DNA from 3 places in the Chryseobacterium vietnamense genome. Region 3 is predicted to be linked to each of the others. Evidence: riboswitches for the same ligand, from Rfam matches in the RefSeq annotation. Region 3 holds a riboswitch; each other region holds the start of a gene.
The links. A riboswitch is a leader RNA that binds a small molecule or an ion and turns the genes downstream of it on or off. The one in region 3 is predicted to bind S-adenosylmethionine.
Positions count from the first base shown of each region.

Region 1: another riboswitch for S-adenosylmethionine. It lies ahead of J2786_RS20605 (TonB-dependent receptor plug domain-containing protein); the one in region 3 lies ahead of J2786_RS17100 (alpha/beta fold hydrolase).
Region 2: another riboswitch for S-adenosylmethionine. It lies ahead of J2786_RS16365 (SusC/RagA family TonB-linked outer membrane protein); the one in region 3 lies ahead of J2786_RS17100 (alpha/beta fold hydrolase).

Region 1 covers NZ_JAVDQX010000006.1:181,168-189,008, reverse strand. The annotation lists gene J2786_RS20620 (helix-turn-helix transcriptional regulator) at 1-144, opposite strand, end outside; gene J2786_RS20615 (T9SS type A sorting domain-containing protein) at 299-2,377, shown strand; gene J2786_RS20610 (alpha-amylase family glycosyl hydrolase) at 2,570-5,407, shown strand; SAM riboswitch class I at 5,678-5,783, shown strand; gene J2786_RS20605 (TonB-dependent receptor plug domain-containing protein) at 5,876-7,841, shown strand, end outside.
Region 2 covers NZ_JAVDQX010000003.1:514,990-522,830, forward strand. The annotation lists gene J2786_RS16335 (LysM peptidoglycan-binding domain-containing protein) at 1-626, shown strand, start outside; gene fabD (ACP S-malonyltransferase) at 697-1,572, shown strand; gene J2786_RS16345 (GYDIA family GHMP kinase) at 1,583-2,488, shown strand; gene pckA (phosphoenolpyruvate carboxykinase (ATP)) at 2,615-4,231, shown strand; gene J2786_RS16355 (hypothetical protein) at 4,279-4,719, opposite strand; gene J2786_RS16360 (type II 3-dehydroquinate dehydratase) at 4,781-5,188, opposite strand; SAM riboswitch class I at 5,433-5,531, shown strand; gene J2786_RS16365 (SusC/RagA family TonB-linked outer membrane protein) at 5,615-7,841, shown strand, end outside.
Region 3 covers NZ_JAVDQX010000003.1:663,050-670,890, forward strand. The annotation lists gene J2786_RS17085 (DUF58 domain-containing protein) at 1-506, shown strand, start outside; gene J2786_RS17090 (OsmC family protein) at 534-953, shown strand; gene J2786_RS17095 (MGH1-like glycoside hydrolase domain-containing protein) at 1,032-3,647, opposite strand; SAM riboswitch class I at 3,836-3,942, shown strand; gene J2786_RS17100 (alpha/beta fold hydrolase) at 4,003-4,941, shown strand; gene J2786_RS17105 (ACT domain-containing protein) at 4,947-6,485, shown strand; gene J2786_RS17110 (O-succinylhomoserine sulfhydrylase) at 6,598-7,758, shown strand; gene J2786_RS17115 (homocysteine S-methyltransferase family protein) at 7,793-7,841, shown strand, end outside.

The DNA.
Region 1 (7,841 bases), on a different contig from region 3:
ACTTAGCAGGAAAAGCAGATTAAAACTTGACTTACCCTCCAGCATATGAGACTTGAAGGATTTATCAGGGCACAGGTCCTCCTGCATAATGATTTTGATGTCCTCGGATCTGAACAAAAGCCCACTTTTTGATTGACTCCTCATACAACACATTTTTACGGCCATGGTACAACTTCTTATGATAAAAGTCCTTCGCAGGATAACCAAAAGTTCAAAAATGATAACTCGGGGTAAATTATGTGAGGTACTTTTGCGCAAAATTAAATTAAATTTAGAATAATTAAAAATAATATTTCATATGTTTAAAGATTTACATTTTGTAATACGAAAAATCAGAACAGGATTAGCAGTGCTAACCGTTGCTGGAAGCTATATGTACGCCCAGCAATGGGAAAATGTAGGAGGAATTCAGGATGTATCTGCAGGAGGAAGCAGTTTCAATAATCTTGTAATTGATAACTCAGGAAACTACTATTTATCATATTACGACGTTTCAGTAGCCAAAGGTTCTGTTCAGAAATTTAACGGAAGCTCATGGTCCTACTTGGGCGGAACACCTGGAGTTACAACAGGAACAGCTACTTATAATTCATTGTCTATAAGCCCGAACGGTAACAGTATTTATTATACCAATCAACTTGGCTATCCAGGCTCCGGGATGGAAGTCCGTTTGTTTACTGGTTCTTTATGGTCTCAGCTTCCTAACGCCACAGACAGTTCTGTAAATTATCAGGCATCAGCAGTATCCTCTGATAATATTATATTCACTTATGGATCTTACGGTTCCGGAACCGTAAAAAGATATTTTGGAGGAGCGTGGGAACAGGTAGGAAATGCCGGGTTTTCTGGAGGTGCCGAATTTGCTGAAATGGTGATAGGAACCAATAATAGGGTATATACCTGCAATGTTTCCGGAGGGATAAAGGTATTTCAGAACAGTACAGATGCAAGCTCCACACAAAACTGGAGTTTAGTGGGCGGAGCGGCAGCAGATGCTTCTTCATCAGGGGAACAGTACAATGCTGATATTGCTTTAGATGGAGCAAATAGAATTTATGTAGCCTATGTTTCAAACTCTGGAGGAGGAAAAAAAGTGAATGTCAAGAAATTTGACGGAAACTCGTGGGTACAGGTTGGAAATGCCAATTTCTCAGACGGAAGAGTACAGCATGTTGCCTTAGCCGTAACAGAATCCGGAAAACCTTATGTGGTAGCGAGCCGTTTTGAAAATGATAATTTCCTGAGAAATACCGTTTATAAACTAGACGATTCACAAAACTGGGTGCCCTTTGGAGGAGATTTTGTATCAGATGGGGAGGCAAAATACAATGATCTGGCAATAGATAAAGCACAGAATTATCTTGTCTTGGCATATTCAGACAATACAACAAAAGTAAAAAGAATTTCTCTGAACCTGAATCCGCAAACATGCAGCAATACAGATCCTGGAGCTAATACAGGAGATATAGGTTGTGTGAGTTTTATGTACAGAGGGCAGCAGGTTGCTTATACTACGGTAAGAGGTGCTGACGGAAAAATATGGCTTCAGCAGAACCTCGGAAGTTCACAGGTTGCTTCATCAGTAGCGGATGCGAACTCATACGGAGACCTTTTCCAGTGGGGAAGATGGGATGATGGCCACCAGCTTAGAAATTCTCAGGTCGTTCAGGCTCCATCACCTAATACTCCGGAAGGAACAAGTGCCACTGCAGGAGGTTACATTGCTGGATCTCCTGCATGGTGGGCAGGTTTTGCAAGTGGAGATGCCTGGAATGGAGTATCGGCTGCAGATATTAATGCATCTGTGGGAGTAGATCCGTGTAAAGCAATAGGTGCAGACTGGAAAATGCCTTCCCAGGCAGACTGGACTACTTTAATTGGAGCTGAAAGTATTGGTAATCCGGCAACCGCTTACAGCAGCAATCTTAAATTACCGGCGGGAGGATACAGAAGCTCGAGTGATGGAAACTTTACTTTTGTAGGGCAAAGAGGTTATTTCTGGAGCTCTGATACATCAAGCTTAGGAGCAAAATATCTGTATATAGGATCAACAATCGCCAACCCATCAGCTGGAGCAATGAGAGGACAGGGATCATCAGTAAGATGCATCAAACCTACCTCTTCTTTAAGTACTTCAGAAACTAAGCTGAACAAATCTGTAATCGGAATATATCCTAACCCTACAAAAGGAATTCTTATAGTTAAAGCTGATTCTGCGATTGAAAAAATAAACGTTACCAACGCAGTAGGACAAAGAATGAATGTACAGTTCTCGGATAATCAGATCGATATGACTGAACTTCCTTCAGGATTATACATCGTAGAATTAAAATTAAAGAATGGACAGGCCATCTCTAAAAAGATTATAAAAGATTAAGCGAAATTCAACACCAAAGACTTTTGCCAAAAAGAATTAGTTCATTACAATTACTTTTATTGGAAGGCTCATGAAATTTTCATGAGTCTTTTTTATGTTATTTTTCCCGGAAAATGGAAATCTTTAATGAAAACTGATTCAAATTAGCGGATATGAAGAAAAAATAATATTATATTCGATAAAAAATAAGACATGAGAAAATTTTATTCCGTTGTTTTTCTGTTGATGACAATGTATGTTTTTGGGCAGATCAATTATACGATTTCTCCCAATCCATTCAATGAATCTGATGTTATTACGCTTACGGTTCCGGGAGATCAGATTGATGAATCTTCCTGGGGAGTTTCCAATAATGCCATTTATATCTGGACATGGTCTTTTGATACTAATTATCAGAACAGTCAGGATTGCCCTACCAATGGCAGCTGGAACAATTCTAATGATCTGAATAAGCTGAATTATAATGCCGCAACAGACAGTTATTCACTCACTTTTACACCTACTTCTTTTTATGGAAGAACAGGAATCGGAAGGTTTGGGTTTTTATTGAAAGATAAAACAGGATCCCATCAGACCTCTCCGGACATTTTTGTGAATGTGGGTACTTTAAGCTTAAATCTTACCAATCCGCTGGCCAATAGCCTGACTTCTGTTCCGGTAGGGAACGCTATCAATATTACAGCCACGACAAATACCAACGCAACATTTCAGCTAAAGGCAAACGGAGCGGTTGTCAATTCAGCAACTACTCCTTCACAGACCTATTCTTACAGCTATACAGTCACTCAGGATGCGAGTATGGAACTTGTGGCGACCCAGGGATCCAATTCTAAAGCTACAACATTCATTTTACAGGTTCCAAGAAATGTTGTTTCAGAAGCCATTCCAAACTGGATTAAACAGGGAATTAATTATCATCCGACAGATCAGACAAAGGTAGGGCTTGCGTTATATGCACCGGGCAAAAGTTTTGTACATGTCATTGGAAGTTTTAATAACTGGATGGTGAATGACACGTATTTAATGAAAAGAGATACCACAAATCCGGATCTTTATTGGATTGAGTTAATTGGCCTGACTCCTCAGCAACTATATACTTTCCAATACAGAACCAATGATTTGAGAAAAGTAGCTGACCCATATTCTCCACAAATTTTATCTTCTTATGACGATCCGTGGATTTCAGCTTCAACTTATCCGAATTTACCAGCATTTCCAACCGGCCAAGGGTTTGAAGTTTCAACATTTAAAACTGGTCAAACAGCTTATAACTGGCAGGTTACCAATTTTCAGAGACCCGCAAAACAAGATCTGGTGGTCTATGAATTATTATTGAGGGATTTCACACAGGAAAAGAACTGGCAGTCATTGATTAATAAAATTTCTTATTTAAAAAACCTAAAGATCAATGCAATAGAATTACTTCCCATCATGGAATTTGACGGAAATCTTTCCTGGGGTTACAACACCTCTTTCCATTATGCACTGGACAAAGCGTACGGAACACCCGAAAAATTCAAAGAATTTGTAGATCTCTGTCACCAGAACGGAATTGCAGTCATTCTGGATGTGGCGTTTAACCACGCTACAGGGCGCTCTCCTTTAGTAAGACTTTGGAATGTAGATCCGGATGGTGACGGATATGGTGATGTTGCCGCCAACAATCCTTATTTCAATCAGGTTCCGAAGCATTCATACAATGTATTTACTGATTTTAACCATACAAGTCTTTCAACGCAATATTACGTTGAAAGATGTCTTGAGCAATGGCTGACAGAGTATCACATTGACGGATTCCGCTGGGATTTAACGAAAGGATTTACACAAAGCTGCTCTGAAAATGATGAAGCCTGTACCAATGCCTATCAGCAGGATAGAGTGGATATCATGAAACATTATGCAGACAGGCAATGGGCCATTGATCCCAATTCATATATGATCTTTGAACACCTGGGAACTGATACAGAAGAACAGCAATGGGCTAACTATAGAATAGCAGAAGGAAAAGGCGTAATGCTTTGGAATAAACAGACAGATCCTTACAATCAGAATACGATGGGATATCAGGAAAACAGCAATTACGACCGAATGAACCACAGTCTTCACGGTTTTACCAACATGAGTGCTGTAGGGTATGGAGAAAGTCATGATGAAGAAAGGCTTATGTTTAAAAACCTTGCCTATGGAGCTGTTAATGGAAGTTACGATGTTAAAAATCTGAATACTGCTCTTGAAAGAATGAAGACTTTCGGAGCGACTTTCTTTACCATTCCCGGCCCGAAAATGATCTGGCAGTTTGGCGAACTTGGTTATGAGTTCAGTATCAACAGATGTGCAAACGGTACCATCGACAGCGGATGCAGAACTGATGAAAAACCTGTTGCATTCACTTTAGGATATGATACCAATGCGAACAGAAAGGCTATTTATGATACTTGGGCTAAAATCATCAATATCAGAAACAGTCATCAGGTTTTTAAATCTAAAACCTACAGTATAGAATCCAACAATCTTACGAATGATCCCAATGGCCTGATCACAAGAATTTATGTGTATGATGCTGCTATTACAACAGGAATAAAGAATGTTGTCGTATTGGCCAATTACACGACTTCCGCACAGAATGTAGTTCCTTATTTTCCTTACACGGGTCAATGGCAGAATCTGATGGACAACAGTATTTCGAATATAGCTTCCACAACATCCCCGATCACTTTACAGCCGGGAGAATTCAGAATCTTTGGCAATTATGCTGGCGCTTTGTCCACTGTAGATATCAATGCAGTCCACAAATTATCCCTTCAGATTGCAGATAATCCGGTTCGGAACGGAATTGCTCAACTCATTTTCAATAAGGCAAAAAACGGAGAGATTCTGATTTTTGATATGACGGGTAAAAAACTGGATACTTTCAAATTGGATAAAGAAAACGGTATCTATGAAGCTAAAATCAGTTATCCTGCAGGAACTTATCTGGTTCAGCTGAAATCGGATACAGGAACAGCCATTCAAAAGATTGTGATCAAATAAAAAAAATTATGGAGTTGTTTAGCTTATAAAAATGTTGAATATATTAAAACCATTAAGAAGGATTTAAGAAATAAAGTGTAGTTAAGATGAATCATTCTGATTTTTAAGCTTAAAGCGAAGCTTATCTTAATACTCTTAAACTCTTATTAAATCTTAATGGTTCAAAAATAAAAGTGTAAACAAGTTCTATAGAAAGAATAAAAGGCAAATTTGCGGATCAGCAGATTTGCCTTTTTTGTAAGTTCAAAAAAATAGTCTACTTTTGCAGTAGATTTATCAAGAAAGGTGGAGGGATTTGGCCCGGAGAAACCTTAGCAACCTGCACGGTTCCAGATGTGTAAAGGTGCTAATTCCAACCCATTGGGGGAGATAATTGAAGTCAATATTCTATATGAATTCCATTTCTTGAAGTCTTGTATATCTGCGGAACTAGCCGTCAGACTGTTATTATTAATTGGCAAGAACAAAATGAAAAAATTAAGCACAGCTGTATTATTGCTTGGGGTAATTCTGGTAGCTGCTCAGGAAAGTGAGGAAAAAGGAAAACAGATCGAAGATATTATCATCGTTGGAAACCGTAATGTCAAAAGAACAAAACTGGAGACGCCGGTTCCTGTAGATGTTATCAATATCGATAAAATCCAGAGAGGTTCTCCACAAATGACCGCTCAGGATCTCCTGAACTATGTAATTCCATCGTTTAACGCAGTGAGACAGTCTGCTTCTGATGGTACCGAACATATTGACCCGGTTACTTTAAGAGGCATGGGGCCTGACCAGGTTTTAGTGTTGCTTAACGGAAAAAGAAGACATTCTACTTCATTGGTAAATTATCAGAATACCGTAGGAAATGGCTCTGTAGGAACAGATCTGAGTACCATACCGGTTATTGCTATTGATAGAATAGAAGTGTTAAGAGACGGTGCAGCAGCACAATATGGTTCTGATGCTATTGCAGGAGTCATCAATATTATTCTCAAGAAAAATGCAGGAGCCTCGGCAAGTCTTACTTACGGACTGACCGGAAGAAATGATGGTGATACTTACCAGGCGGGAATCAATTACGGAACTTCGTTAGGAAAAAAAGACAGTTATATCAATCTTTCCCTGCAACTGAGCCACAGAGGAAAAACAACAAGAACGCAAAATCATGACCTGGATATTTTCGGAGATAATTTCGCTTATGAATTTGCTGGTGATGCTGAAGCCGTAAAAGCTGCCAGAGCCGCAGATGATGCAGAAATTGAAAAAAGAGGATTAACCCGTGATGATTTTAATTTTCAGATCGGAGATGCCCAGATCAGGCAGGGACAGTTGTTTTTCAACTCAGAATACCCTTTTAATGATAATTTTAAAGTATATTCTTTCGGAGGGTTCAGCATTAAAGAAGGAGAAGGATTTGGATTCAGAAGGCTGCCGAGCGAAAAGTCCAATGTGGTTTCATCCATTTACCCCAACGGATTTCAGGCAATTCTTGGATCTCAGGTATATGATATTTCTTATGCTGTGGGAGCAAAATATAATGTTAACGACTGGCTATTTGACCTTAGTAATACATTCGGGAGCAATACCTTCAATTATAATGTAAGCAACACCAATAATGCTTCTCTGGGAGCAAAATCTCCAACCCGGTTTTATGCAGGAGCCCATAGTTTTCTTCAGAATACTGTTAATCTTGATGTTTCAAAAAATATAAAACAGTTCAATATCGCTTTCGGAGGAGAATTCAGATTTGAACAATACCAGATCAAAGCAGGTGATGAAGCTTCTTATACCCAATACGACATCAATGGAAATGTTGCTACTGAAGGATCAACAGTGCTTGGTGCAGGAGGTTCCCAATCCTTTATCGGTTTTTCTCCAAATAATGCATTGAAGAAGGACAGGCATTCAACAGCCGTGTATGCGGATGTTTCGTATGATTTAGATAAAAAACTCAATATAGATGCGGCTGCCAGATTTGAAAATTATTCAGATTTCGGAAATACCTTGAATGGAAAACTTGCCGTCCGATATGAATTCGTAAAAAATTATGCAATAAGAGCCGCCGTTGGAACAGGGTTCAGAGCGCCCTCCCTTCAACAGCAATATTTCAATAATTCTTATGCTGATATTTCTACTTCAGGCGAGAAGATTGTCACAAAAGGAATCTTTAGCAATGATAGCAAAGCCGCTGAAATCCTTGGATTTGATAAACTTAAACAGGAAACCTCTGTAAATGGAAGTGCCGGATTTACTTTAACACCTGTAAAAGGACTGTTGATAACCGTAGATGGATATATTATTAAAGTAAAAGATAGAATCGTTATTACTGGAAATATAACAGATCCAAGATTGTCAGATCCAGCGATAGTAGGACAGGGAAAGGAGGTAGAAAGCGGAAGATTCTTTGCCAACGCTATTGATACAGAAACCAAAGGAGTTGATGTTGTAG
Region 2 (7,841 bases), 150 kb from region 3:
TTGTAGAAGAAGTAAAAGGCGTGTACTCAGATCAGAAAATATATATAGTGGCGGATGCAAAAAAAGAAGATGCCAACTATATTAAAGCCGGACTTGAAAAAGCGGTGAAAAATCCTAATATCATTATTGTTAATTCCCCGGCAGATATTCAGCCGGATCAGAATATGATGACAGGGCAGTCTGCACCGGTTATTGCCATTTTAGCGAATGATGATAATGCTGCAGGAGATGCTTTTGCCAACAGAATGATTGCTATTTCTAAAGAAGTTCAGGGAATAAAAGCCTTCAGTATGTTTTATTCTCCTGTTTTTGAAAAGAAAGTGGATGAGCTGAGCCAGGCAAGTCTTGTATATCTGATGGATAGAAAGATTAATACAGACGGTAGTTTTGAGAAAGAAATTCTGGCAGCTTATAAAACTAAATACTGCAAAACTCCACCAAAATATGCTATTGTAGGTTTTGATGTCGTAAATGACATGTTAACCAGAGAGAATAAAAAAGGAGAAATCTTTAAGCAGATGAATAAAGTTCAGACTCAGCTTGCTACCAAATTTGAGTTTGTAAAATCTAAAGCTAACGGTGCATATGTAAATACAGGTTACAGAGTAATCAGGTTAGTACCATAAATGATTTATAGCACTTAGAACGAATATTGTTAACATTATAGTTATATTTGCATAATATTTAATTCAATACATGAAAGCACTTGTATTTCCAGGGCAGGGTTCTCAGTTCGTAGGAATGGGAAAAGAATTGTATGATTCTAGAAAAGATATTAAAGATCTGATGGAATCTGCCAATGAAATTTTAGGTTTCGACATTCTTTCCATTATGTTTAACGGTACGGATGCGGATCTTAAGAAAACAGAGGTTACCCAGCCTTCAATATTTATACATTCAGTAGCAGCATTAAAAGCAGTAAATGGTCTCGGTGCCGAAATGGTAGCAGGACACTCTTTAGGAGAGTTTTCAGCTTTGGTTGCCAACGGAGTTTTATCCTTCGATGACGGTTTGAAATTAGTTTCTGAAAGAGCGAAAGCAATGCAGGAAGCTTGTGATGCCAATCCAAGTTCTATGGCGGCTATCCTAGGTTTAGAAGATGCTAAGGTTGAAGAAATCTGTGCACAGATCAGCGGGATTGTTGTTCCTGCCAACTATAACTGTCCGGGGCAATTGGTTATTTCTGGTGAAACACCAGCTGTAGAAGAAGCTTGCATCAAGCTGAAAGAAGCGGGCGCTAAAAGAGCATTGCTGTTACCGGTAAACGGAGCTTTCCATTCACCATTGATGCAGCCTGCGCAGGAAAGACTGGCAGCAGCTATCGAAAAGACAAAATTCAGAAAAGCAACGATTCCTGTATACCAGAATATCACTACAACAGCGGTAACAAACCCTGATGAGATCAAGCAAAATCTGATCGCTCAGCTTACCGGCCCAGTAAAATGGACTCAGTCTGTTCAGAATATGATTAAAGATGGTGCTTCTAACTTTGTGGAAGTAGGACCAGGAAAAACCCTTCAGGGACTGATCAAAAAAATTGACGGATCTGTAGAAGCTACTTCTGCAATCTAAATAAAAAAATATGAGCGCGATATTTTCACCGGGCAAGCTTATGCTTACTTCAGAATATTTCGCAATCGATGGAGCTCTTGTCTTAGCGGTACCTACCAAGCTGGGACAAGAGTTTTTTTTTGAAGAAAAAGAAGATGGAAAATCTCTTATTCTTTGGGAAGCCTATCATCAGAATACATTATGGTTAAAAGCTGTCATTGATTATAAAAACTGGCAGATCCTGGAAACCAATATTCCATCAAGCGCTGAATTTATTACCAAAACATTACGAAATGTTCAGCAGCTTTCTACAAGTAAATTCAAAACCGACCTTAGTTATCATTTAAAAACCAATCTTCAGTTTCCTGCAGATTATGGGCTTGGAAGCAGTTCTACCCTGATGAACAATCTTGCAGAGTGGGCTGAAATAGATCCCTTTTATCTTAATATGATCAGTTTGGGAGGCAGTGGATATGATATCGCCGTAGCGAAAGAAAAATCTGCAGTGCTCTTCCAAAGCAAACCTGAGATAAAATATGAGAAAGTAGATTTCAATCCCTCCTTTAAAAATGAACTGATATTTATTCACTTAAATCAGAAGCAGGATAGCAGAGAAGGAATCAACTTTTACAAGTCCAAAAAGAAGTCTCCGGAATTGGTTAATGAATTTTCAGATCTCACAAAAAAAATATTATTATGCAGTGAATTGGAAAATTTTTCCGAATTAATGATGATTCATGAGCATAAAATTGCTGATTTTCTTGAAATTCTCACAGTTAAAGAAAAATTATTCTCAGATTGCCCTTCATTTGTCAAAAGTTTAGGCGCATGGGGTGGAGATTTTGTAATGAGTGCCAAATTTGGGGACTATAAGAACTATTTTTGGGAGAAAGGTTTTACAACTATTTTTGAATGGGAAAATATAATTGATTTATAATCAATTAGTTGTGATCCTGTTTTTTTATTTGCCATTCTGACTTATATCAGTATATTTAAACCACCTTTAACAAATAATTAATATTATTTTTGTTGAAAGCAATAAAGAATAGAAAATATAAGTAAAATGAAAAACACTAAAATCATCCAGGATTTAGAGAAATTAGGGATTAAAGGAAACTATGAAGTAGTGTATAATCCTTCTTATGAAGAATTATATCAGGCTGAAGTTTCTCCTGAAAATCAGGGGTTTGAGAAGGCTGAGCTTACAGAATCAGGCGCAGTATCAGTAAAAACAGGAATTTTCACAGGTCGTTCACCTAAAGACAGATATATTGTTCAGGATGATGTTACAAGAGATACAATTTTCTGGGATGGTAAAGTAAACTTACCTACAACAGCAGAAATTTTCGGGTCTTGTAAAGAACTAGTGCTGAACCAGCTTGCTGAATCTAAAAAGATTTATGTAGTAGATACATTCTGCGGAACGAATGCGGATACAAGACTTAAAGTAAGATTTATCGTTGAAGTGGCATGGCAGGCGCATTTTGTTACTAATATGTTTATTCGTCCTTCTCACTATGAGCTTGAAAACTTCGGTGAGCCGGATTTCACAGTAATCAACGGATCAAAGACTACCAACCCGAACTGGGAAGCTCAGGGATTAAACTCTGAAAACTTCATCATGTTCAACCTTACTGAAAAACTACAGATCATCGGAGGTACATGGTACGGAGGTGAGATGAAAAAAGGGATGTTCGCGATGATGAACTATTACCTTCCATTAAAAGGGATGGCTTCAATGCACTGCTCTGCTAACGTAGGAGAAAAAGGTGATGTAGCTTTATTCTTTGGTCTTTCAGGAACGGGTAAAACTACTTTATCAGCAGATCCTAAAAGATACCTTATCGGTGACGATGAGCACGGATGGGATAACAACGGAGTATTCAACTATGAAGGTGGATGCTACGCTAAGGTTATCGACTTATCAGCAGAAAAAGAACCGGATATCTTCGCTGCCATCAAGAGAGATGCACTTCTTGAAAACGTTGTTGTGAACAATGGAGTAGCAGATTATACTGACGGATCTATTACAGAAAATACAAGAGTTTCTTATCCAATCTATCATATTAACAAAATTGTATTGCCGTCTAAAGCAGGTCATGCGAAAAAGATCGTTTATCTTTCAGCAGATGCATTCGGAGTACTTCCTCCGGTTTCTATCCTGAATGAAGATCAGGCTCAGTACCACTTCCTTTGCGGTTATACCTCAAAATTAGCCGGAACTGAAAGAGGAATTACTGAACCACAACCTTCTTTCTCTCCGGCATTTGGAGAAGCATTCCTTACATTACACCCGACAATGTATTCTAAAACATTAATCGGTAAAATGAAAGAGCACGGAGCTAAGGCTTATCTGGTAAACACAGGTTGGAATGGTACAGGAAAGAGAATTTCTCTGAAAGATACCAGAGCGATCATCGATGCTATCATTGACGGTTCTATTGATAATGCTCCTAAGACTCAGGTTCCGATTATGAACCTTGAAATTCCTACTGAATTGCCAAACGTTTCTACAGGTATTTTAGATCCTAGAGATACCTATGAGAATGCTTCAGAATGGGAAGAAAAAGCAAAAGATCTTGCTTCAAGATATATCAAGAATTTTGAGCAGTACTGTGATACTGAAGAAGGTAAGAAATTAATTGCTTCAGGACCTCAATTGCAGGAACAGACTATTTAATAGCTATCCATCAACATATAAAAAGCCTCATCATTGATGAGGCTTTCTTATTTATACTTTTTACAACTTTCAATCAATTTATTCTGTTCATCCAGTTTTAGAATTGTTGATTGGATAGATTCTTTAGTCAAATGTTTTATGATCAAAAAATGTTTTGAAGAAAAATAAGACTCTTCATTCAACATCTTATCTAAATACTTTGGAGTTGTGAAGGTCGTCCAATATTTTGCTTTGTCAGAAAATGTAATGGTTACTTCTATGGCATCAGATTCAATATTTTCTATTGTATCATCTATGTTAATTGAAGTTATTTCCGGTTCATTATTTAAACTAAAATAAAATTTCGAATACCATCTCAGCCTTCCTTCATTATTTTGAATCCTTACATTTTCATCGTTTATTTCTTTAATGATATAGGATTTTCTTTTCGTTAATTGGCCGGGATATGCCCCAATATTCTTACAGTAAATCTTATCATTTATCTCCATAAATTACTCTCTCTATATCCACAAACATCTGTGAAAATCTGTGCAATCTGTGGTTAAGAAATTACTTCACGCTTAATAAAGCCAACCTATACCCATCCATCCCAAAACCAGACAAAACCGCATCAGTATTAGCAGCTGTCACAGATTTCTGCCTGAATTCCTCTCTTTTATAGATATTGCTGATGTGAACTTCAATCTTGGGTTTTCTGATGTTTTTTAAACAATCGGCAATGGCATAAGAATAATGGGTAAAAGCTCCAGGATTAATTATCACGGCATCAAAATCATCCTCCTGAAGTCTGTTAATAAGCTCTCCTTCAATATTAGACTGATAATATTTTATTTTATGAAAATGAAACTCGGATTTTAAATTTTCCAAATAACTTTCCATAGAGACATTTCCATAGATTTCCGGTTCTCTTGTGCCTAAAAGATTGAGATTAGGTCCGTTGATGATCAAAACTTTCATACTATAAAATTAAAAACTTTTTTGAATTAACTGTATACACCTGGCCGCAATTATTTTTTTTGTGCTATTGAATTATTTATAATGATATTTATCATATTTGAATTAATGGTAAAGTCTGCAACTCCTTATTGGTATGGCTTTTATTAAAATTTTATGTTAATTATTAAAAAATTATCACGAAAAATCAATAAGTCTACTTGTTTTGTAGACTAAAAGTTTCTAGCTTTGCAAACATATTTCGATCGGCTTATAAAGAAAGATGGAGGGAACTGACCCTGTGAAATCTTAACAACCTACCCGTGGGGCAAGGTGTTACGTTCAGCCTTTTAAGGAAAAATAAGCATTTGGTTTATCGTATTTATCGATGCCCTTTGCTGACTATTCTGCAAAGGGCTAAATTTTAATATATGATAAATAAAATTGATTATGATTAGCAAAAATTTATTCAATTCTAAAGCCTGGATACCTCCGGTTGCTGCTTTTTTTCTGGGAGTAACCAGTGTAAGTGCACAGAATTCCTGGCCGAAAAAAGATAGCCTTCATGAAAAGGAGATTGATGAAGTAGTAGTGGTAGCTTATGGAAAAGCTAAAAGAAACAGCTATACCGGTTCTGTAGCCACCATTTCAAGCGATAAAATTAACAACAGACCTGTAACCAATATTACCAAAGCACTTGAAGGACAGGTTGCAGGGATACAGACAACCAGTGCCTCAGGACAGCCAGGTGCGGTTTCGACCATCAGAATCAGAGGTATTGGTTCCATCAGTGCTTCCAGTGATCCGTTATATGTGGTAGACGGAATTCCTTTTGACGGAAATATTAACTCTATAAGTCCAAGCGATATTGAATCCATCAGTGTTTTGAAAGATGCTACAGCAAGTGCTTTGTACGGTTCAAGAGGAGCAAACGGAATTATTATCATTACTACAAAATCGGGTAAAAAAGGAGAAGCCAGAGTTAATTTTAATATCAGTCAGGGATTCTCAGGAAGAGCTGTTAAAGATTATGAGCAGGTAAACACAGATCAGTACTTTCAATTATATTGGGAAGCATTAAGAAACGGATATCAGTCCGGTAAAGTTTCTTCCCAGCAGGCTGCACAAATGGCAACAGACAATCTTGTTTCTACCCTTGGGATCAATCCATATGGAACTGCTTATCCAAAACCTGTAGGAACAGATGGAAAATTATTACCAGGTGCATCGCCACTTTGGAATGATGACTGGAGAGATATTCTGCAGAGAGTGGCTTCAAGAAATCAGGTAGATCTTGATATCAGCGGAGGAAGTGAAAAAAGTAATTATTTCTTTTCATTGGGGTATCTGGATGATAAAGGGATGGCGATTGAATCAGGATTTAAAAGATATAATACCAGATTAAAGATCAATTCTGAAGTAAAAAAATGGCTGAATGTTGGGGTAAACTTAAGTTACACAAACAGCATTCAACAGGCGCCAACTTCTTCAGATTCCAAGGCCAGTAATATCATCAATGCCGCAAGATTTATTCCTTCATTCTATCCTTATTATGAAAGAAATGCAGACGGAACTTACGTTTTGGATGCTGATGGAAACCCGGTTTATGATTTTGGCAAGTACAGACCAACAAATGCGCTTCAGAATCAGAATGCCGCTGCAACCCTGCCATTGGATAAAAACGAAAATAAAGAAGATAACTTTTCAGGAAAAGGATTCATGGAATTCACTTTCTTACCGGAGTTAAAATTCAAAACGAGTTTTTCTGTTGATTTGGTGAATTATAACGGACATTATTATTCAAATCCATTGCTGGGACAAGGTGCTGAAATCGGAGGTTCGGTAACAAAAACCAATACCAGAACGCTTTCTTATACAACCAGCAATATTCTGACATACGATAAGAAATTTGGGAAACACCATGTAAATGCTCTGGCAGGACATGAATTCTATAAATACGATTATCAAACTATTTCAGGAACAAGAAGCCAGTTTTCACTGCCTTATTACTATGAGCCGGATGCGGCTTCCCTGCTGGGGAGTTTCAGTGGAAACAGTAATAAATTAAGCTTATTAAGTTTCCTGGGAAAAGTAGAGTATGACTATAACAATACTTACTTCTTATCTGCATCAGGAAGGGCAGACAGTTCTTCGAGATTTGCAAAAGATAACAGATGGGGGAGATTCTGGTCAGTGGGAGGTTCATGGAAAATATCAAATGAAGAATTTGTGAAAAGCCTGAATGTCTTCAATCAATTGACATTGCGTGCCAGCTACGGAGGACAGGGGAATGATAAATTACTTAGACCTAACGGGCAGCCGCTTTATTATGCTTATCAGGAGTTGTACAGATTTATCAGTCTTGGTGGCGAACCTGGAACAACGCTGGAAAAAACATCTACCAATAATGTAAAGTGGGAAACCAACCTTAACTTAAACGTAGGATTGGAATTCGCGATTCTGAATAACAGGGTTAAAGGAAATATCGAATACTTCAAAAGAAAAAGCCAGGATCTTCTGTTTAATATGCCGGTTGCGCCATCGTTGGGAATCAGTGATTATCCGGCGAATATCGGAACGATTCAGAATACAGGATTTGAATTTTCATTATTTACAACACCTGTTAAAACTGAGGATTTCCAATGGAATGTGGATGTAAACTTAAGTACTTTAAACA
Region 3 (7,841 bases):
GAAAAGGAGACAGAGCCGGGATGATGACCTTTTCCAAGAAAGCTGAAAATAAAATTGCTGCTGATAATAAATCCGGACAGCTGAAGAAAATCTCCGAAGCCCTTTATAATATTAAAACAGATTTCTTTGAAAGTGACTTCAACCGTTTATATCAGGATGTAAAATATTCCATCAATCAAAGAAGTTTAATTCTGCTTTTTACCAATTTTGAAACATTGGACGGACTGAACAGACAGCTGAAATATCTCCGCGGAATTGCTAAAAACCATTTATTGGTAGTTGTATTCTTCAAGAATTCAGAGTTACAAACACTGATCAACAAAAATCCTGAAAATATGCAGGAAATCTATGATGAGATCATTGCTGAAAAATTTGAGTTTGAAAAGAAACTGATCATCCAGGAACTTCGTAAATATGGAATCTATACCGTTTATACACTTCCGGAAAATCTAAATATCGATGTTATCAATAAATATCTGGAGATAAAAGCGAGAGGAATTTTATAACTTTGCAGAAGCAATAAGCAATAAATAATGAAAATTACACTTAACAGAATAAACGACGATTTTTTATTTGAATGTACCAATGCTCAGGGAAATTCTATTCTTTTGGATAATACTTCCCAGCCGGGAGCCAAGGGAGTTTCCCCAATGGAAAGTGTACTGATGGCAGTAGCCGGATGCAGCGGAATTGATGTCGTTTCTATTTTAAAGAAGCAGCGTCAGGAAATCAAAAGTTTTCAGGCAGAGGTTGAAGGAGAAAGAGTACAGGTAGAAGATGCGAAACCTTTTAAGTCAATTACCGTTAAATTCCTTTTGGAAGGAGAGATTGATCCTAAAAAAGCTCTGAAGGCTGCAGAACTTTCTTTTGAAAAATACTGTTCCGTATCAAAAACATTAGAACCGAATGTAGAAATCGGATACGAAGTCTATGTGAACGGAGAAAAAATATAATCTCTGATATAAAAACAGCAAAAGCCGGATGAATCATCCGGCTTTTTTATTACTCATTACTGATTATTTATTACTCATCTAAAAGGTAAGTCTTGGTTTTATCAGTTTCGCTACAGTGGCAGTCCATCCTGTTTGGTGGGAAGCTCCTACACCACGGCCGTTATCTCCATGAAAATATTCGAAGAAGGTAATATAATTTCTGAAATGTTCATCATAATTGAATTTTGGATTCCCTCCGTTGAAAGCTCTTTGTCCATGTTCATCCTTTAAAAATAGAGAACAAAGTCTTTTGCTGATGTTCTGGGCTACTTCATCAAGATTTTTCTTGTCGCCGCTACCTGTTGGAAGTTCTACTTTCAGGCTGTTTCCATAATAATAATGGAAGCGCTGCAGGCTTTCCACAATCAGGAAGTTGATAGGAAACCAGATGGGTCCGCGCCAGTTGCTATTTCCGCCAAACATACGGCTGTCACTTTCTGCAGGGGTGTAGTAGACCATATTTTCCGTTCCATGCACAGAAAATACAAAAGGATTTTCTTCATATACTTTGGACATCGCACGGATTCCGTAAGAACTCAGGAACTCATTTTCATCAAGCATTCTGGACAGGACCTTTGTCAATCTGTTTTTGCGGAGTATGCTCATCAGGTGTTTTCGTCCGTGCCCTTCTTCGTCCCAGTGGGAAACCAGTTTCGTTAATTCCGGCTTATTTTTTAAGATCCATTCCATTCGGGTTCTGAAATTAGGCATTTTTTCCAATAAGCGATGGTCCACGATTTCAACAGCAAACATAGGAATCAAACCAACAATACTTCTTAATCTCAAAGAAACACTGTCTCCGTTTCCAAGCTGCAATACATCATAGAAAAATCCGTCTTCTTCATTCCACAGCCCTTTTGTGCCTTCGCCCAGATTTTCCATTGCCTCAGCGATATAAAGATAATGTTCAAAAAACTTGATCGCCATATCCTCATACACCTGATAATATTGGGCAAGTTCCATTGCAATACGCATCATATTTAATGCATACATGGCCATCCAGCTGGTTCCGTCTGCCTGTTCGAGGTGCTGGCCGTCCTTTAAAACCATATTACGGTCAAAAGCTCCGATGTTATCAAGACCAAGGAAACCTCCACCGAAAATATTTTTCCCGTTTTTATCCTTCCGGTTGACCCACCAGGTAAAATTGAGCAGGAGTTTCTGGAATACTTTTTCTAAGAATAATAAATCCGGCTTTCCATTATTTTTTTCATCAATTTTAAAAACACGGAAGCACGACCATGCATGTACAGGCGGATTCACATCGCTCATATTCCATTCATAGGCAGGGAGCTGTCCGTTAGGATGCATGTACCATTCTTTTGTAAGAAGTAAAAGCTGTCCTTTGGCAAATTCTGCATCAATGATGGAAAAAGGAACACAGTGAAACGCCAGGTCCCACGTTGCATACCACGGATATTCCCATTTATCAGGCATGGAAATAATATCTTTGTTGTGAAGATGGTTCCATTCCGTATTTCTTACATATTCACTGAAATTTCTTGGTGCTTCAAAATTCGGATCACCTTTCAGCCACTTTCCGATATTATAATGATAAAACTGTTTGTTCCAGAGAAGTCCGGCAAAAGCCTGTCTCTGTACATTTCTTTCATCTTCGTTAACGGTATCACTCTGAATTTCCTGATAAAACTCTTCAGCTTCAGCCTGTCGGGTATTAAAAATTTCATCAAAGTTTTCAAATGGGTCATCATTTTCCTCAGGACTTAATCTGAATTCAAAAATTTTAGATTCTCCTGCGCCTACCATTTCATCAATCAGAAAAGAAGCTTTTGTTCCCCTTTTTTCAGGATTTACCGTATTTGTCTGATGAATAATATAGTTATTGATTCCGTCTTTGAAATAGGTATTTTCAACTGCTGGAGCTCCATACAGTTTTGAAGTATTGGTTTCATTATCACAAAATACACATTGTGCATTTGAATTTCTGGAATACAGCTTTTTGATCGAAATACTGTCGTGGCCAATGGTAATACTTCCGTCATGGGAAGCACTTAGCTCTGCCTTGTAAGTATTATATCCCCATTTCCAGTTGTTTCTGAACCATGCAGTAGGCGCCACTACAATGGGAGCTTCACGCTGGCTTCGGTTGCACACTGTCACTCTGGCCAGAATATCGTTGTGATCAGCTTTACAGTATTCAATAAAAATATCAAAATATTCGTCATTATCAAAAATCCCGGTATCGAAGAGTTCATATTCCGGTTCCTTTTTGCTGCGTCTTCCGTTTTCCGTAAGAATATCATCATAAGGAAACTCGTTGATCGGGTATTTATACACCATTTTCATATAGCTATGGGTAGGTGTATTATCCAGATAATAAAAGATTTCTTTAATGTCTTCCCCATGATTTCCCTGAGGGTTGCTCAATCCGAAGAACCTTTCTTTTACCATTTTGTCTTTCTTATTCCAGAACGAGAAAGCAAAGCATAAGAGCTGCTTTACGTCAGAAATTCCGGCAATACCTTCTTCGCCCCAGCGGTAGGCATAACTTTCGGCATTATTATGATTGGTAAAATTCCAGGCATTCCCGTTCGGGCTATAGTCTTCCCGTACATTTCCCCACTGCCGGTTGCTTACATAAGGTCCCCAGTTTTTCCATTTGGTATCTTGTAATCTATCTTTTTCGGCGGTCATATGGCATCATTTTTCAATACGAAGTTAGTTTTTTTGAAAAGTAATTCCAATTTTTTTCATCTGAACAATTATTAATATGCTTTTGGAACACTTGTATTTAAGGGCTTTTTTAAATATTAAAATAATTTTTTTTTGAAATTAAAAGAAAAGAACTACCTTTGCACCATTCGTTCATTCAAATATTGAAAATGTTATCAAGAAAGGTTGAGGGATTAGACCCTATGAAACCTTAGCAACCCTTTGTGCAAGCAAAGAAGGTGCTACGTTCTACCAAAGTATTTTGGACAGATAACTTACTGAAGTTCTTTTCAGCCATTTCCTGTGGCATTTTCAATTGTATTAAAATTTAATAGAATTGAAAACAGAACTAAACTATATTAATCTTACGTATCAAACCAATTCCGAGAAGGAATACCATATCCCGCTAAGCTATCAGCTTTTCGGGAAAGATCTGTTTACAGCCCCTATCATCTTGATCAACCATGCTCTTACCGGAAACTCAGAGGTATCTGGAGAAAAAGGCTGGTGGAAACAACTGGTAGGAGAAAATCAGATTGTGGATACCAATCAGTATACAGTTCTGTGTTTTAATATACCCGGAAACGGATATGACGATTTTTTAATTGAAGACTATGAAGACTTTACTCCCTCAGATATCGCTTCGATATTTTTGAAAGGGCTTGAAGCTTTACACATCAAAAAGATATATGCCATTATTGGAGGCTCTCTGGGAGGAGGGATTGCCTGGGAAATGCTTGCCAAGCAGCCGAAACTCGCAGAAATATTTATTCCTATAGCCTGTGATTACAGGACACACGACTGGCTTCATGCGCAGTGTCTGGTTCAGAAATTTTTATTGGATGATAAAGAGGAACCATTACAAAAAGCGAGAATTCACGCTATGCTGTGTTACAGAACGCCACAGTCACTCAATGACAGATTTCAAAACCAATATAATCAGGACAAACAACGCTTGGAATCAGAAGACTGGTTGGTTTATCATGGTAATGCGCTAAACGAAAGGTTTAGTTTAAAAGCGTACAAACTGATGAACCATCTGCTGATGAATATAAACGTTGCCGAAGAAGCACTGGAGAACATACAGGCACGAATGCACATGATCTCCGTAGATACAGACTTATTCTTCCCGGCTTCTGAAATCCGAATGTGTTTTGAAGACTTAAGAGAGAAAAATAAGAATGTTTCTTATCACGAGATCCAATCTATGCACGGGCATGATGCCTTCCTAATGGAATATCAACAATTAAATAATATCATTAAAAACATTTTATAGAAGTAATGAAAAATGCTAACGAAATAAAATTTTTGAAGAACAGATCAATCGTCAAATTTGAAGGAGAAGATTTCCTGGGAGAAATCGGGATTGACGGACGAATTTTTAAAGCGCTTACTTTGGCGCGTATCAGTGTAGGGGTAATTTCTCAGCAGGCCATAGAAAACGGAATTTCTATTCTGGTTCATGAAAATGATGCAGAGAAAGCAGTTGCCTGTCTTATTGATGAATTTGAAGAAGAAAGAAAATCAGGAAAAGTTTCCCAGATCTATAGTATCAATAATGTTTCTGTCATTGGTTTTGTAGCAGAAGATTTTAATAAAGTCTTTGCTGAGCTGGCAAGAAACAATGTTTTCCCATTGCTTTTGAATCAGGTAGCAGGAGAAAACAGAGTGAATATCGTAGTAACATCTTCACAGGATGAAAAAACAAGAAACATCATAGAATCTGAAATTTTCAAAAAGCCAAAGACCGTTCATCTGGCAATTATTGGTCACGGAAACGTAGGAAAAACATTGATAGAGCAGGTGCTGGAATCTGCTGAAGAAATTAAAAAACGTAAAAAAATAGACCTTAAAGTAGTTGCGGTAGCCAATTCAAAGAAAATTGCCTTCAACAAAAAAGGGTTTGATGCCAATTGGGGGGATGAGGTTTTAACAGCAGAACATCCATCAAATGTTGAAGAACTGATCAATTTCTCCAATGAAAATCAACTGGAAAACCTGATCGTTGTGGATAACACGGCAAGCAAGGACTTTGTGAAGAACTATCATGCCCTGGCAGAAAACGGATTTGATCTGGTTTCATCCAACAAAATTTTCAATACCCTTCCGATAGAAGAATACAGAAAACTAAGATATACGTTGAATAAAAATAACAGACGTTATCTATATGAAACGAATGTAGGTGCTGGATTACCGTTAATTGACACTATCAAATTATTACACCTTTCTGGAGAAAATATTACAAGAATCAAAGGCGTATTCTCCGGGACATTAAGTTATGTGTTCAACAATTTTTCTTTGAGAGATGATAAATTTTCAACCATCATCAACGAAGCTCTGGAAAAAGGATACACAGAACCGGATCCGAGAGAAGACTTATCAGGAAATGACGTTGCTAGAAAACTATTAATCCTGGCAAGAGAATTAGACCTGATCAATGAATTCGGAGATATCAATATTCAAAATCTGGTTCCGGAAAGCTTACTGGAGGTTTCAAAATCAGAATTCCTTTCAAGATTGGAAGAGCTGGACGAAGAATATCAGAAAATAAAGGAAAACCAGGAACCAGGACATGTATTGAGATATGTTGGAGACCTACATGGTGATTTACAGAAAGATAAAGGGGAGCTGGATGTTAAATTGATTTCCGTTCCTGCAACCTCCGCATTAGGACAGCTGAAAGGTTCAGATTCAATCTTTGAAATCTACACAGAAAGCTATGGTGAAAATCCAATTGTGATTATGGGGGCCGGAGCCGGAGCTAAGGTGACAGCAAGAGGAGTATTCGGAGATATTTTAAGAGTAAGTGAAACGAAATAATATTTAATGTAACAATCTACCAGTTTAACAGTGTAACAATTACTGCAATTGTCATTCTGAGCATAGCGAAGAATCCAATAGTTACCCTGCTGAATTGACAAATTAAAACTATATGGAAAATTTTGAAACATCAGCAATAAGAACTCAAACGGAAAGATCTCAGTTTGACGAGCATTCTACACCGCTATATCTTACCTCCAGTTTTATATTTCAGGATGCAGAAGATATGAGAGCAAGCTTTGCAGAAGAAAAGCCTAAAAATTTATACAGCCGTTTCTCTAATCCAAACGTAACAGAATTTACAGATAAGATCGTTAAAATGGAAGGTGCAGAAGCTGGATATGCCTTTGCAACAGGAATGGCAGCCATCTATTCTACATTTGCCACATTATTGAATGCCGGAGATCATATCGTAAGCTGCCAGTCAGTATTCGGTTCTACCCATACGTTGTTTACCAAATATTTCCCGAAATGGAATATTGAAACCTCTTACTTCAAAGCAGAAGATGCAGAGAATGTAGAGCAATATATTAAACCCAATACAAAGATCTTATATCTTGAAACACCTACCAATCCGGCAATTGAAATCCTGGATCTTGAATTCTTCGGGCAGATTGCCAAAAAACATAACCTTATCTTTATTGTAGATAACTGTTTTGCAACACCTTATCTTCAGCAGCCTATCAAATATGGTGCAGATATTGTTGTACACTCAGCAACGAAACTGATTGACGGACAGGGAAGAGTTTTAGGAGGAATAGCCGTAGGAAAAGAAGATCTGATCAGAGAAATTTATCTTTTCGCAAGAAATACAGGACCTGCATTGTCTCCTTTTAATGCCTGGGTATTATCAAAAAGTTTAGAAACATTGGCAATCCGTGTAGAAAAGCACTGTGAGAATGCATTGAAGGTAGCTGAGTTTTTAGAAAGCCATCCGAACGTAGAATTGGTAAAATACCCATTCCTGAAATCCCATCCTGGTTATGAGGTAGCCAAAAGGCAGATGAAACTTGGAGGAAATATTGTAGCGTTTGAAATAAAAGGCGGAATAGAAGGGGGAAGAAACTTCTTAGATAAGATACAAATGTGTTCACTGTCTGCTAATTTAGGTGATACAAGAACGATCGTTACGCACCCGGCATCCACAACACACTCCAAACTGTCGGACGAAGAAAGAAATGAAGTAGGAATTACAGCGGGATTAGTACGTTGCTCAGTAGGGCTGGAAAATGTAGAAGATATTATTGCAGATCTGAAGCAAGCCTTGGATTAATTCAAACATCTGCAGACTTACTAAAATAGATAAAATGAAAAATTCAGAACAATTATATAAAGCTTTATCCGAAAGAATTTTAA